Regions from separate parts of the Microbispora sp. KK1-11 genome, predicted to be linked through region 1. Evidence: riboswitches for the same ligand, from Rfam matches in the RefSeq annotation. Region 1 holds a riboswitch; the other holds the start of a gene.
What was found. Region 1 has a riboswitch for cobalamin ahead of FLW16_RS09270 (cobyric acid synthase). Riboswitches for the same ligand answer to the same signal wherever they lie in the genome.
Positions count from the first base shown of each region.

Region 2: another riboswitch for cobalamin. It lies ahead of FLW16_RS34870 (ribonucleoside-diphosphate reductase subunit alpha); the one in region 1 lies ahead of FLW16_RS09270 (cobyric acid synthase).

Region 1 is NZ_VIRJ01000005.1:20,281-25,985, reverse strand. Features, by position in the region: gene FLW16_RS09285 (FtsX-like permease family protein) at 1-210, opposite strand, end outside; gene FLW16_RS09280 (FtsX-like permease family protein) at 207-2,885, opposite strand; gene FLW16_RS09275 (serine/threonine-protein kinase) at 3,008-4,450, shown strand; cobalamin riboswitch at 4,513-4,636, shown strand; gene FLW16_RS09270 (cobyric acid synthase) at 4,689-5,705, shown strand, end outside.
Region 2 is NZ_VIRJ01000033.1:40,929-46,633, reverse strand. Features, by position in the region: gene FLW16_RS34885 (hypothetical protein) at 1-4, shown strand, start outside; gene FLW16_RS34880 (mechanosensitive ion channel family protein) at 27-1,082, opposite strand; gene FLW16_RS34875 (ribonucleotide-diphosphate reductase subunit beta) at 1,127-2,137, opposite strand; gene FLW16_RS34870 (ribonucleoside-diphosphate reductase subunit alpha) at 2,128-4,452, opposite strand; cobalamin riboswitch at 4,587-4,856, opposite strand; gene FLW16_RS34865 (tripartite tricarboxylate transporter substrate binding protein) at 4,902-5,705, opposite strand, start outside.

The sequences.
Region 1 (5,705 bases):
GTCGAAGCGCCGGGTGAACTGGACCGCCAGCGAGGCCGTGGCGGGCGGGGCGGAGCCGATGACCGACCTGGCCGCCGCGTCGAGGGAGGACTCGACCATCCGGGGCAGGGCCGAGACGACCAGGGCGGCGCCGAACACCAGCGCGGCCAGCAGCGCGGCAACCCCCCTGTGTACTCCCAGAAGCCTGTGCACACTCAGAAGGCGGATCACGACGCCTCCCCCGCACGCAGCACGGCGGCCGGCTCACGGCGGTGCAGCGACCGCGCGAGCCCCGCCACGATCACGAGAAGCACCGCGAGGACCGCGACGGCCAGCACCGCCACCTGAGGCCACGGAACGTGGAGCAGCACCGGCAGCCCGCCTCCTGTCGCGTGTCCGGCGGTCACCATCGGCGGCACCACCGCGGCGGAGACGGCCACGGCGAGCGCCACTCCCCCGGCCAGCGACAGCCCGATCACGAACGACTGCTCGACGGCGAGCAGGCCGAGCGTCTGCCGGAAGCTGACTCCGAGCGCGCCGAGCACGGCGAACTCGCCTCTGCGCTCGCGCGCCGAGACCGCCGCGTTGACCAGGAATCCCAGCACGGCGAACGCCAGCGCCGCCGCGAAGCCGAGCAGCAGCGCGCCCTGCATGCCCGCCGCCGTGGGGTCGTCCCTGTAGCCGGCGGTGAGCGCGGCCACGTCGACGACGTCCCCGCGGCCTCGCCCGGTGGTGGCCAGCGCGGCGGCGGCCCGCGTGGTGTCGTGCCCCTCGGCGGCCAGCCACCACTCGGTCACGGGCCACTCCGCTCCCTTCGCGCCTGCCGCCCGCAGCGCCGACAGGTCGGCGAGCAGGGCCGGGGTGCCCTCCGGCGTGCCGGGCATCGCCGCGACGACGCCCACGACCTTGATCGGGATCGCCGCCGTGCCGGCCGTGATCCGTACGGTGTCCGCCAGGCCGGGGGTCACGACGACCGGAAGCGGCTGTCCGGCGGACCCGGCGATCCGGGAGGCCAGCGTGGCCGGCGACAGCTCCGACAGGTCGGGGCGCAGCAGCAGGGCGCGGCCCAGGTGCGCCGCGTCCGCGGCGATCAGCGTGGCGTCCGCGCCGTCCGCGACGACCCTGGCGCGGTGCGCGGGCACGGCCGCCGTGACCCCCGGCAGCGTGGTGAAGGTTCGCGCGTCGTCCCCCGGGAGGGCCGGGACGCGCAGGGCGGCACCGGCGAGGTGCCGGGCCCGGTCCTCCTGGGCGCCGCGCCAGGTCGCGGCGGTGGTCAGGGACAGCACGCCGATCGCCATCGCCATCGTCAGCAGCAGCGCCGGGCCCGAATAGCGGGCCGGGCGCCGGCTCACCTGCCGGGCGGCGACAGCCGGCCCGAACCCGGGGCGCCGCCGCGTCGCCCGTTCGGCGGCCCTGGCGACGGCGGGCACCAGCCGCAGGGCGGCCATTCCGCCGCAGAGCAGGGCGAGCGCCGGTCCCGCCCCGACGAGGGGGTCGAGCCCGAGCTCGCCGCCGAGGCGCGTCGTCTCCGGCGCGTCCTGGCCGCGCAGGCGCCAGACGGCGAGCGCCGCCAGGACGAGCAGCGCCACGTCGGCCCCGGCCCGCTGGACCAGGCCCGGCCGGTCGGCGCGTCCGCGCGCCGCCTGCTCCTCGACGTACGTGCGGCGGGCGGCGAGCAGGGGCGGGGCGGCCAGCATGGCGGCGCAGGCGAGCGCGACCGCCGCCGCGACCGCGAACGTGGATCCGTCCGGCGAGCGGGGCGGTTCCACGCCGGTGGCCTCGATCCAGGGGAACGCGCTCACCAGCCGCAGGAGGACGGGCGCGAGGAACGGCGCCGCGGGCGCGCAGGGCAGCGCGATCAGCAGCGCCTCCCCCGCCGCCATGGCGGCGAGCCGCGGCGATCCCCCGCCCCTCGATCGCAGCAGGGCCGTCTCCATCCGGCGGTGCTCGGCGAGCAGCCGCGCGGTCAGCGCCAGCGCGTACGCGCTCAGCACCAGCAGTTGGAGCACCGGCACCAGCATGGTCGAGCGGGCGACCAGGGCGCCGCGGTCGAGCCGCAGCAGCGTGCCGGACAGCGTCTCGGTGACCGTGCACCGGGGGCAACCGGCCCGCACGGCGGCCGAGGCCCCGGCGACCGACGCCGAGAACGGCCGCAGCCGGTCGGGGGAAAGCCGGCGCAGGTCGGGCTCGGCGAGCCAGCGGGCCGAGGCGCCGGTCGCGAACCGGTCGAGGAAGGTGCCGGCCGGCACGACCAGGGGACCGCGGGAGGTGAAGTCGCCGGTCCGCGTGCCGTAGCGCAGCAGTTCCTCCCCCTTCCAGCGCGGATCGTCGGGGTCGCGCAGCCGGAAGACGCCGGTGACGCGCACACGGGCCGATTTGCCGTCCAGGCGTCCGACGACGGTGAACTCGTCACCGGTCGCGACTCCCATCACCCGCGCGGCCGGCTCCGAGAGCGCCACTTCCACCATTGCCGTCTTCGTCTCGGCGGGCCAGCGCCCGCTCACCAGGTCCGCCTGACCGTCCAGCCCCTCGTAGGCGGCGAACCGGGTCAGGACGGGCTGATCATCGCCGCGATCCTGTCCCTTGAGCGCGTAGGAGGCGGACTCGACGCGCACGGTGACCCGTACGGGCACCTCTCCGTGGGCGTGGGCGATCCCCGCGCGGACGGCCCGGTCGGCCCCGGCGAAGTCCCCGGCCGCGACCGAGGAGGTGACGACGGTGGCGGTGGCGGCGAGCGGCGCCGTCTCCAGGGCCCGCCGCACACCCGCCTGGGTCGCCGACCCCGCGTGCAGCAGGAGAGCCGAGATCGCCGTGGTGGCGAGCAGGATGGAGCCGAACGCGGCGGCCAGCAGCAGGGGCTCGGCCAGCGCGCGCCGGACCACCAGCGGCAGCCGCGTGCGCACCATCCTTACCATCCGGACCATCCGGGCCCCACCACGTTCATCCCGGCATCATGACAAGCATGATCCAGAAGCACCAGCGTTCCGTTCATCTAAGGTGAGGGGAAAACGGGGCCGAGGAGGGCTGCATGCCTGCGGTGGGGCCGTTACTCACGGGAGATCCGGCCGAAATCGGCGGCTATCGGCTGGAGGGCCGCCTCGGCGCGGGCGGCCAGGGGGTGGTCTACCTCGGCCGTACGGCCGACGGCGCGCCGGTGGCGGTCAAGCTGCTGCACGAGCCGGCGGACGGGGGCCGGCCGGAGGACGAGGACGCCCGCCGCCGCTTCGCGCGGGAGATCGCCGCCGCGCGGCGGGTCGCGCCGTTCTGCGTGGCCTGGGTGCTCGACTTCGACCTGGACGGCCCCCGGCCCTACGTCGTGAGCGAGTACGTGGAGGGCCCCACGCTGCAGCGGGCGGGGCGGCGGTCCGGGCCCGCCCTGCACCGGCTGGCCGTGGCTACCGCGACCGCGCTCGCCGCCGTGCACCAGGCGGGGATCGTCCACCGCGACTTCAAGCCCGCCAACGTGCTGCTGGGGCCCGACGGTCCGAGGGTCGTCGACTTCGGGGTCGCCCGCCGTCTCGGCGCGACCACGGCGACGGGCGGCACCGTCGGCACGCCCGCCTACATGGCGCCCGAGCAGATCGCCGGCGAGCCGCCCGCGCCCGCCTGGGACGTGTTCGCGTGGGGCGGCGTGATGGTGTTCGCCGCCACCGGCAGGCCGCCGTTCGGCGACGACACGCTGCCCGCCGTGCTGAACCGCGTGCTCACCAAGGAGCCCGACCTCGGCGACCTGGAAGAGCCGTTGCGCTCCATCGTCGCGCTGGCCCTGCGCAAGAACCCGGCGGAGCGCCCGGGCATCCTCGACATCACGATGCGACTTCTCGCCGCGGTGCCGGAGGGGACCGCCGGGGACGTCCCGGGCGTGCTCACCGCCGCGGGACATGCCGTGTATCCGGAACCGGACACCGTTCCCTCACGGCGGAGCTCCGGCCGCCGCCGGGGGTTGCTCGCGGGGGCGGCGGTCACGCTCGCGGCCGCGACGACGGGGGCCGTACTGCTGTCCGTGCTCCCGTCCGAAGGCGTCGCCGACGGTGACGCGCGGCACGAGGCGGCCGCCGTCACGCCGGCTCCCTCACCCGGCACGACGCTCACGCAGACAACCACACAGGCGCCCGCCACGCGCGTGCCCCTGCGCTTCACGGCGCGCTTCGCGGGCGTGTGGCGCGGCAGGGTGGACTACGAGCCCGGCGCGTACGACACGCTCGTGCTGACCGTGCCGGAGGGCGGCGACACCGTCACCGAGCAGTTCGTCGACTATCGATGCACGGGCAGGTCCAAACTCCAGGTGGTCAGTGGGACGACCGTGCGGCTGAAGCGGGTGTCGATGCGGGGCAACTGCGTGCGCAACGGCACGATCTACCTCACCGTCCACGACAACGGGACGATGACCTTCGACTACAACGGGCACGGCGAGAACGAGGTCACGAAGAACGAGCCGTTCTACATGATCGCCACACTGAAACGCACATAGCGGCACACTTGCGGGACATCCGGCACGAAGGTGTATGTTGACCACCGCAAGCGACGGACGCGGAGGAAGCCGGTGTGAATCCGGCGCGGTCCCGCCACTGTCACCGGGGAGCGACCCTCACCCACGCCACTGCCCGGCACGGGCGGGAAGGCTGAGGGAAGCGCCGATCCGGGAGCCAGGATACTCCGGCCGTCGGACCTTCTACCGGGGGCGCGGACACCCCCAGGGGGGACATCCCATGGCCGGGGCGCCCGGCGGCGGCCTGCTTGTCGCGGGCACCACCTCCGATGCCGGGAAGAGCGTGCTGGTGGCCGGCCTGTGCCGGTGGCTGGCCCGCCGCGGCGTACGCGTCGCGCCGTTCAAGGCGCAGAACATGTCACTCAACTCCTACGTCACGGCCGACGGCGCGGAGATCGGGCGGGCCCAGGCCGTGCAGGCGGCAGCCTGCGGGCTGGAGCCGACGGCCGACATGAACCCGATCCTGCTCAAGCCGGGCAGCGACCGCCGGAGCCAGGTCGTCGTGCGCGGACGGCCGGTCGCGGACGTGGACGCACTGGAATACCGCGCGCGCCGCGACGAGCTGCGCGCGATCGCCGTGGAGTCGTACCGGCGGCTGGCCGGCGAGTTCGACGTGGTGATCTGCGAGGGGGCGGGCTCCCCGGCCGAGATCAACCTCCGGGCGGGGGACATCGCGAACATGGGGCTGGCCAGGGCCGTCGGACTGCCCGTGATCATCGTGGGCGACATCGACCGCGGCGGCGTCTTCGCGCACCTGTACGGCACGGTCGCCCTGCTCGACGCCGCCGACCAGGCACATATCTCCGGATTCATCGTGAACAAGTTCCGGGGGGCTCGGGAGCTGCTCGCGCCGGGGCTCGACATGATCGAAGGGCTGACCGGGCGCCGGGTCTACGGGGTCGTGCCGTGGCTCGACGGGCTGTGGATGGATGTCGAGGACTCGCTGTCACTCGACAACCGGCCGGGAGGAAACACGCGGAACACGGGGAGCGCGGCGGTCGACGGCGCGTTGCGGGTGGCCGTCGTGCGCTATCCGCGCATCTCCAACTTCACCGACGTGGACGCGCTGGCCGCCGAGCCGGGGGTCGCGGTCAGCTTCGTCACCTCACCCGCCGCCTGCGCCGACGCCGACCTGCTGGTTCTGCCGGGTTCGCGGGCCACGGTGCACGACCTGGCCTGGCTGCGCGACACCGGCATCGCCGACCTCGTCGTCCGCAGGACGGGTCCGGTCCTCGGG
Region 2 (5,705 bases), on a different contig from region 1:
GTGACACCCGAGCGCGGATGCGACGCTCAGCGTGCGGGGGTCTCGACGCGCAGGCGCGGGAGGCTCTCGGGGTACTTCTCGCGGATGAACTTCACCAGATGCTCGCGGATGTCGCAGCGCAGGTCGAAGGCGCTCGCCGAGTCGGCCGCGCTCATCAGGGCGCGCAGCTCGACCAGCCCCTCCGGGGTGATGTCGGTGACCTGGAGCGTCCAGTCCTTCTGGTCCCACAGCGGGTTCTCCCGCAGCGCCCGGTAGAGCTCGGTGCGCACCTCTTCGACCGGGATCGACCAGTCCACCCGGAGGTAGACACTGCCGAGGATGCGGCTTTCGTGGCGCGTCCAGTTCTCGAACGGGTTGGTGGTGAAGTAAGACACGGGCAGGATGAGCCGCCGCTCGTCCCACAGGCGCAGCGCCACGTAGGTGAGGGTCAGCTCCTCGATGCGGCCCCACTCGTCCTCCACCACGATCACGTCGTCGAGCCGCAGCGCGTCGCTGAAGGCGAGCTGCAGCCCGGCCAGCATGTTGCCGAGCGTGGACTGGGCCGCGATGCCGCCCACCACGCCGGCGATCCCGGCGGAGGCGAGCAGTCCGGCGCCGAGCGCCCGCACCTGCGGGAAGGTGAACAGCATCGCCCCCAGCGCGAGCACCACGACGACCGCCGCCGACACCCGGCGCACCAGTGCGATCTGGGTGCGGATGCGCCGGGCGCGGCGGTTGCGCTCGCCCTCGACCCGCGTGAGCCGGTCGAGGACGACGTCGGTCACCGCGTACGCCGCCTGGATCAGCAGCCAGGTCACGCAGGCGATCAGCAGCAGCGCGAGCATGCGCTGGAAGCCGTGGGAGTCCGACCCGGGCATCTCGGGGTCGTAGGCCGCCTTGACGGTGCCCACCACGGCCGAGGCGAAGCCCGGCCAGGTGCACCTGCGCGCGAACGGCCCGGCGAGCGCCCACCGCTCCCCTATCAGGCGCGATTTCAGCACCCGCCGGACCAGTTCCACCGCGACGATCGCGGTGGCCACGGCGATCGCCAAGGTCGCCCAGTTCCACGCTGCCGCTGTGACGGCGCCCCCTGTCGTCGTCATGGCGTTCCCTTTGCCCTTTATGGGAGCGCCGAAAACCGGATGAGTCAGAAGGCTTCGTCGAAGCTGACGTCGCCCTCGACGGCCACCTGGTAGGCCGAGACCCGGCGCTCGAAGAAGTTCGCCAGCTCCTGCACGTCCTGGAACTCCATGAACGGGAAGGGGTTGTCCGTGCCGTATCGCACGGGCAGGCCGAGCCGGGTGAGCCTGCGGTCGGCGACGTACTCCAGGTAGCGCCGCATGTTGCCGGCGCTCATGACGCCGTGCCCGTCGCCGCACAGGTCGCGGGCGAAGGCGAGCTCGGCGGCGACCGCCTCCTCAATCATCCGCGTCACCTGGGCCCCCAGCTCGTCGTCGAACAGGTCCGGCTCCTCGCGGCGTACGGTGTCCACCACCTCGAAGGCGAACTCCATGTGCATCGACTCGTCGCGGAACACCCAGTTGGTGCCGGTCGCGAGGCCGCCGAGCAGCCCGCGCGAGCGGAACCAGTAGACGTACGCGAAGGCGCCGTAGAAGAACAGTCCCTCGATGCAGGCGGCGAAGCAGACGAGGTTGAGCAGGAAGGCCCGCCGGTCCTCCCGGGTCTCCAGCCGGCTCAGCTCGCTGATCGAGTCGATCCAGCGGAAGCAGAACTCGGCCTTGTCGCGGATCGACGGGATGTGCTCGACGGCGGCGAACGCCTTCACCCGCTCGTCGTGGTCGGGCAGGTAGGTGTCCAGCAGGGTCAGGTAGAACTGGACGTGCACCGCCTCCTCGAACAACTGGCGGCTCAGGTACAGCCGCGCCTCGGGGGCGTTCACGTGCTGGTAGAGGTTCAGCACCAGGTTGTTGGCCACGATCGAGTCGCCGGTGGCGAAGAACGCCACGAGCCGGTTGATCAGGTGCCGCTCCCCCTCGTCGAGGGTCGCGAGGTCGGCGAGGTCGGAGGCGAGATCGACCTCCTCGACCGTCCAGGTGTTCCTGATCGCCGCGCGGTACCTCTCGTAGAACCCGGGGTAGCGCATGGGGCGCAGGGTCAGGTCCATGCCGGGGTCGAGCAGCATCGTTCTCATTGGCATGCCTCGCAGATCTCCGGGTTCTCAAGGGAGCAGGCGACCGCCTCGACGGGGGCGACGGCCGGCACGGTCGTCTGGGCGATCCGCGTCGCCGGGCGGGAGCGCAGGTAGTAGGTGGTCTTCAGGCCCGACCGCCAGGCGTAGGCGTACATCGAGGAGAGCTTGCCGATGGTGGGGGCGGCCATGAAGAGGTTGAGCGACTGCGACTGGTCGACGTACGGCTGCCGCGCGGCGGCCAGGTCGATGAGCGCCTTCTGCGGCAGCTCCCAGGCGGTGCGGTAGAGCGTCTTGAGCTCGTCCGGGATGGCGGCGATGTCCTGGATCGAGCCGTCGTTCAGCTTGATCGCGTCGCGCATCGGCCTGGTCCACAGGCCGAGAGCCTGCAGGTCCCGCACGAGATACCGGTTGACCTGCAGGAACTCCCCCGACAGCGTCTCGCGCTTGAAGACGTTGGACACCTGCGGCTCGACGCACTCGTAGCAGCCCGCGATCGAGGCGATCGTGGCCGTCGGCGCGATCGCGACGAGCAGGGAGTTGCGCAGCCCCGTCCGCGCGATCCTCGCCCGCAGCGCGGCCCACTCCTCGGGATGCGCCGGGGCGCACGGGAAGTGGTCGAGGTGCAGGACGCCGTCCGCCGCCCGGGTCTCCTCGTAGGCGGGGTGGCGCCCCCGTTCTGCGGCCAGGTCGGCCGAGGTGCCGTACGCCGCGAGCGCGATCTCCTCGGCGATGCGGGTCGACAGCGCCAGCGCCTCCGGCGAGTCGAACGGCAGGCGCAGCGCGAAGAACACGTCGGCGAGCCCCATGACGCCGAGCCCCACGGGCCGCCACTTCCGGTTGGCCGCCTCCGCCTCGGGCGTCGGGTAGAAACCGAGGTCGATCGTCCGGTCCAGGAACCGTACGGCGGTGCGGACCGTGGCGCGCAGCCTGCCGAAGTCGACGGCGTCGCCCTCGGGGGTCAGGTGCGCGGCGAGGTTGACCGAGCCGAGGTTGCACACGGCGGTCTCGCCGTCGCCGGTGACCTCCAGGATCTCGGTGCACAGGTTGGACAGGTGGATGACGTTGCCGGGCCGCGCGGTCTGGTTGGAGGCCCGGTTGGCGGCGTCCTTGAACGTCATCCAGCCGTTGCCGGTCTGGGCGAGGGTGCGCATCATCCGGGCGTACAGGGCGCGGGCCGGCACCTGCCGGACATACCGCCCGGCGGCCTCCAGCTCGCGGTAGCGGGCGTCGAACGCCTCGCCCCACAGGTCGGTCAGCTCGGGGGCCTCCTTGGGGTCGAACAGCGACCACGTGCCGTCCGCCTCCACCCGGCGCATGAACTCGTCGGGCACCCAGTTGGCCAGGTTGAGGTTGTGCGTGCGGCGCGACTCCTCGCCCGTGTTGTCGCGAAGCTCCAGGAACTCCTCGATGTCGGCGTGCCAGGTCTCCAGGTAGACGCAGGCGGCGCCCTTGCGCCTGCCGCCCTGGTTGACGGCCGCCACCGACGCGTCGAGCGTGCGCAGCCAGGGGACGATGCCGTTGGACAGGCCGTTGGTGCCCCGGATCAGCGAGCCGCGCGAGCGCACCCGCGTCCAGGCGATGCCGATGCCGCCGGAGTACTTCGACAGCCGCGCCACCTGGCCGTACCGCTCGTAGATGCTCTCCAGCTCGTCGCGGGGCGAGTCGAGCAGGAAGCACGACGACAGCTGCGGCCGCCGCGCGCCCGAATTGAACAGCGTCGGCGAGCTGGGCAGGTAGGCCAGCGCGGACATCAGGCCGTACAGCTCGGCCGCCTCGGCCACCGTGGCCGACAGGCCGCAGGCGACGCGCAGCAGGAAGTGCTGCGGGCGTTCGAGCACGCGCCGGGTGACCGGGTGGCGCAGCAGGTAGCGGTCGTAGACCGTGCGCAGCCCGAAGTACTCGAACCGGTCGTCGGCCGCCGGGTCGACCAGCGCGTCGAGCGCCTCGGCCTCGCGGGCCACGAACGCGGCGACGGGGTCGCCCAGCAGCCCGGCGGCGTGGGCGGCGGCGACCGACTCCGAGAAGGTGCGCACCCCCTCGGCCGCCGCCTCCTCCGTGATCAGCCCGCTCAGCAGCCGGGCCGCACGGCGCGAGTTCTCCGGGTCGGCGATGACCCCGGCCGCCGCCTCCTCGATCGCCTGCAGGACGCCCGCCGCGTCCCACGCGCCGTCCGCGCGGGCCTGGGCCTGCCGTACGGCTCCGACGGCGGGGACGGGGCCGCGCGGGACGCCGGGTCCGGAATCTCCCGCCGAAGCCCGCGGCCCGCCGCGCTCCCCTGACGCGGGGTCCGCGGACGCGGAGGCCGGGTCGGTGATGGTCATCAGATGCCCTCTCCTCGTCGTTCCGAGTCCCGGCCGGACCGGAGGGAGGCATGCCGCGGCGCACGCGCACGGGAGGGAACCGTGCCGTGACGATGCGGCGAGCCCGCCCTCGGGGCCCGGCGCGGGGCGCGCGCCCATGCGCGCGCGTCACTGGCAGGTCTTCGGACTCGCGGGCGTCCGGACGGGCTCGCGCCCGCCGGTCCTACTGGCCGTCGCTTCCCAGGCGCGCTCGCGCCCAGTGCTGACGAACACAGTGCTCAAGGCATTGTGCTCACGGCACAGTGCTCGAAGGCACGGTGCCGTGTGACGGCGGTCGTTCCCGCTCACCGCTGCGGGGCAGCCCCGGATTCGCACCGGGTTCCCTCTTGCCTCACCTGGGGTGAACCAGCAACGCGATGGATCCTACATCTTGTGGCCCTTCCCGCAAGTACCCCTACAAGTTGTGTTTTTCAGCGGAGTCCGAGATCATTGAGGAGCAGGGCCGTACGGCGCGCCTCGCCGACGAGCCATTGGCTGAAGTCGTCGCCGTCGAGCCACATCGGCGTCCAGTCGTTGCGGTCGCACAGGCTCCGCCAGCCCGGAGTGTCGGTGACGGCCCGGCACAGGTCGAGCAGGGCGTCCCGCTCGGGCGTGCCGCGCGGGGCGATCAGCCCCGTCCAGTCGGCGTACACGACCCGTACGCCCGACTCCGACAGCGTCGGCGCGTCCACCCCGGACAGGCGCTCGGCGGAGGAGACCGCGAGCGGCCGCAGCCGTCCGGCGCGCACGTGAGGGGCGACCTCGCGCCTGCTGCCGAACCCGAGCGCGAGCCGCCCGTCGAGGACCGCGGCGACGGCCTGCGCCCTGCTGTCGAACGCGACGTAGTCGAGCAGGCGGGGGTCGGCCCCCAGGCCCTGCGCGGTCATGCCGAGCAGCAGGTGCTCCGGGCCGCGGTCGGCGCCGCCCGCGACCCTGGGCCCTCCGGGGTCGCGCAGCAGCGCGGCGGCGAACTGCTCGAACGTGCGATAACCCGAGTCGGGCGAGGCGACCAGCACCTCCCACTGCCCCGTCAGCCGGGCGAGCGGGACGGCCCTGGCGACCAGGAGCGGGTCGCGGGCCAGCGCGCAGGCGGCGAGCAGCCCGGGATCGGCGATCACCAGGTCGGTACGCGGCCCGCCCTGCCGGGCGAGCGCCGTCCCGCCGTCGCCGGCCTCCCGCGTGATGCGTACGGCCCGGGCCCAGCCACGCCCCTCGACGAGCGACTTGAACCCGGC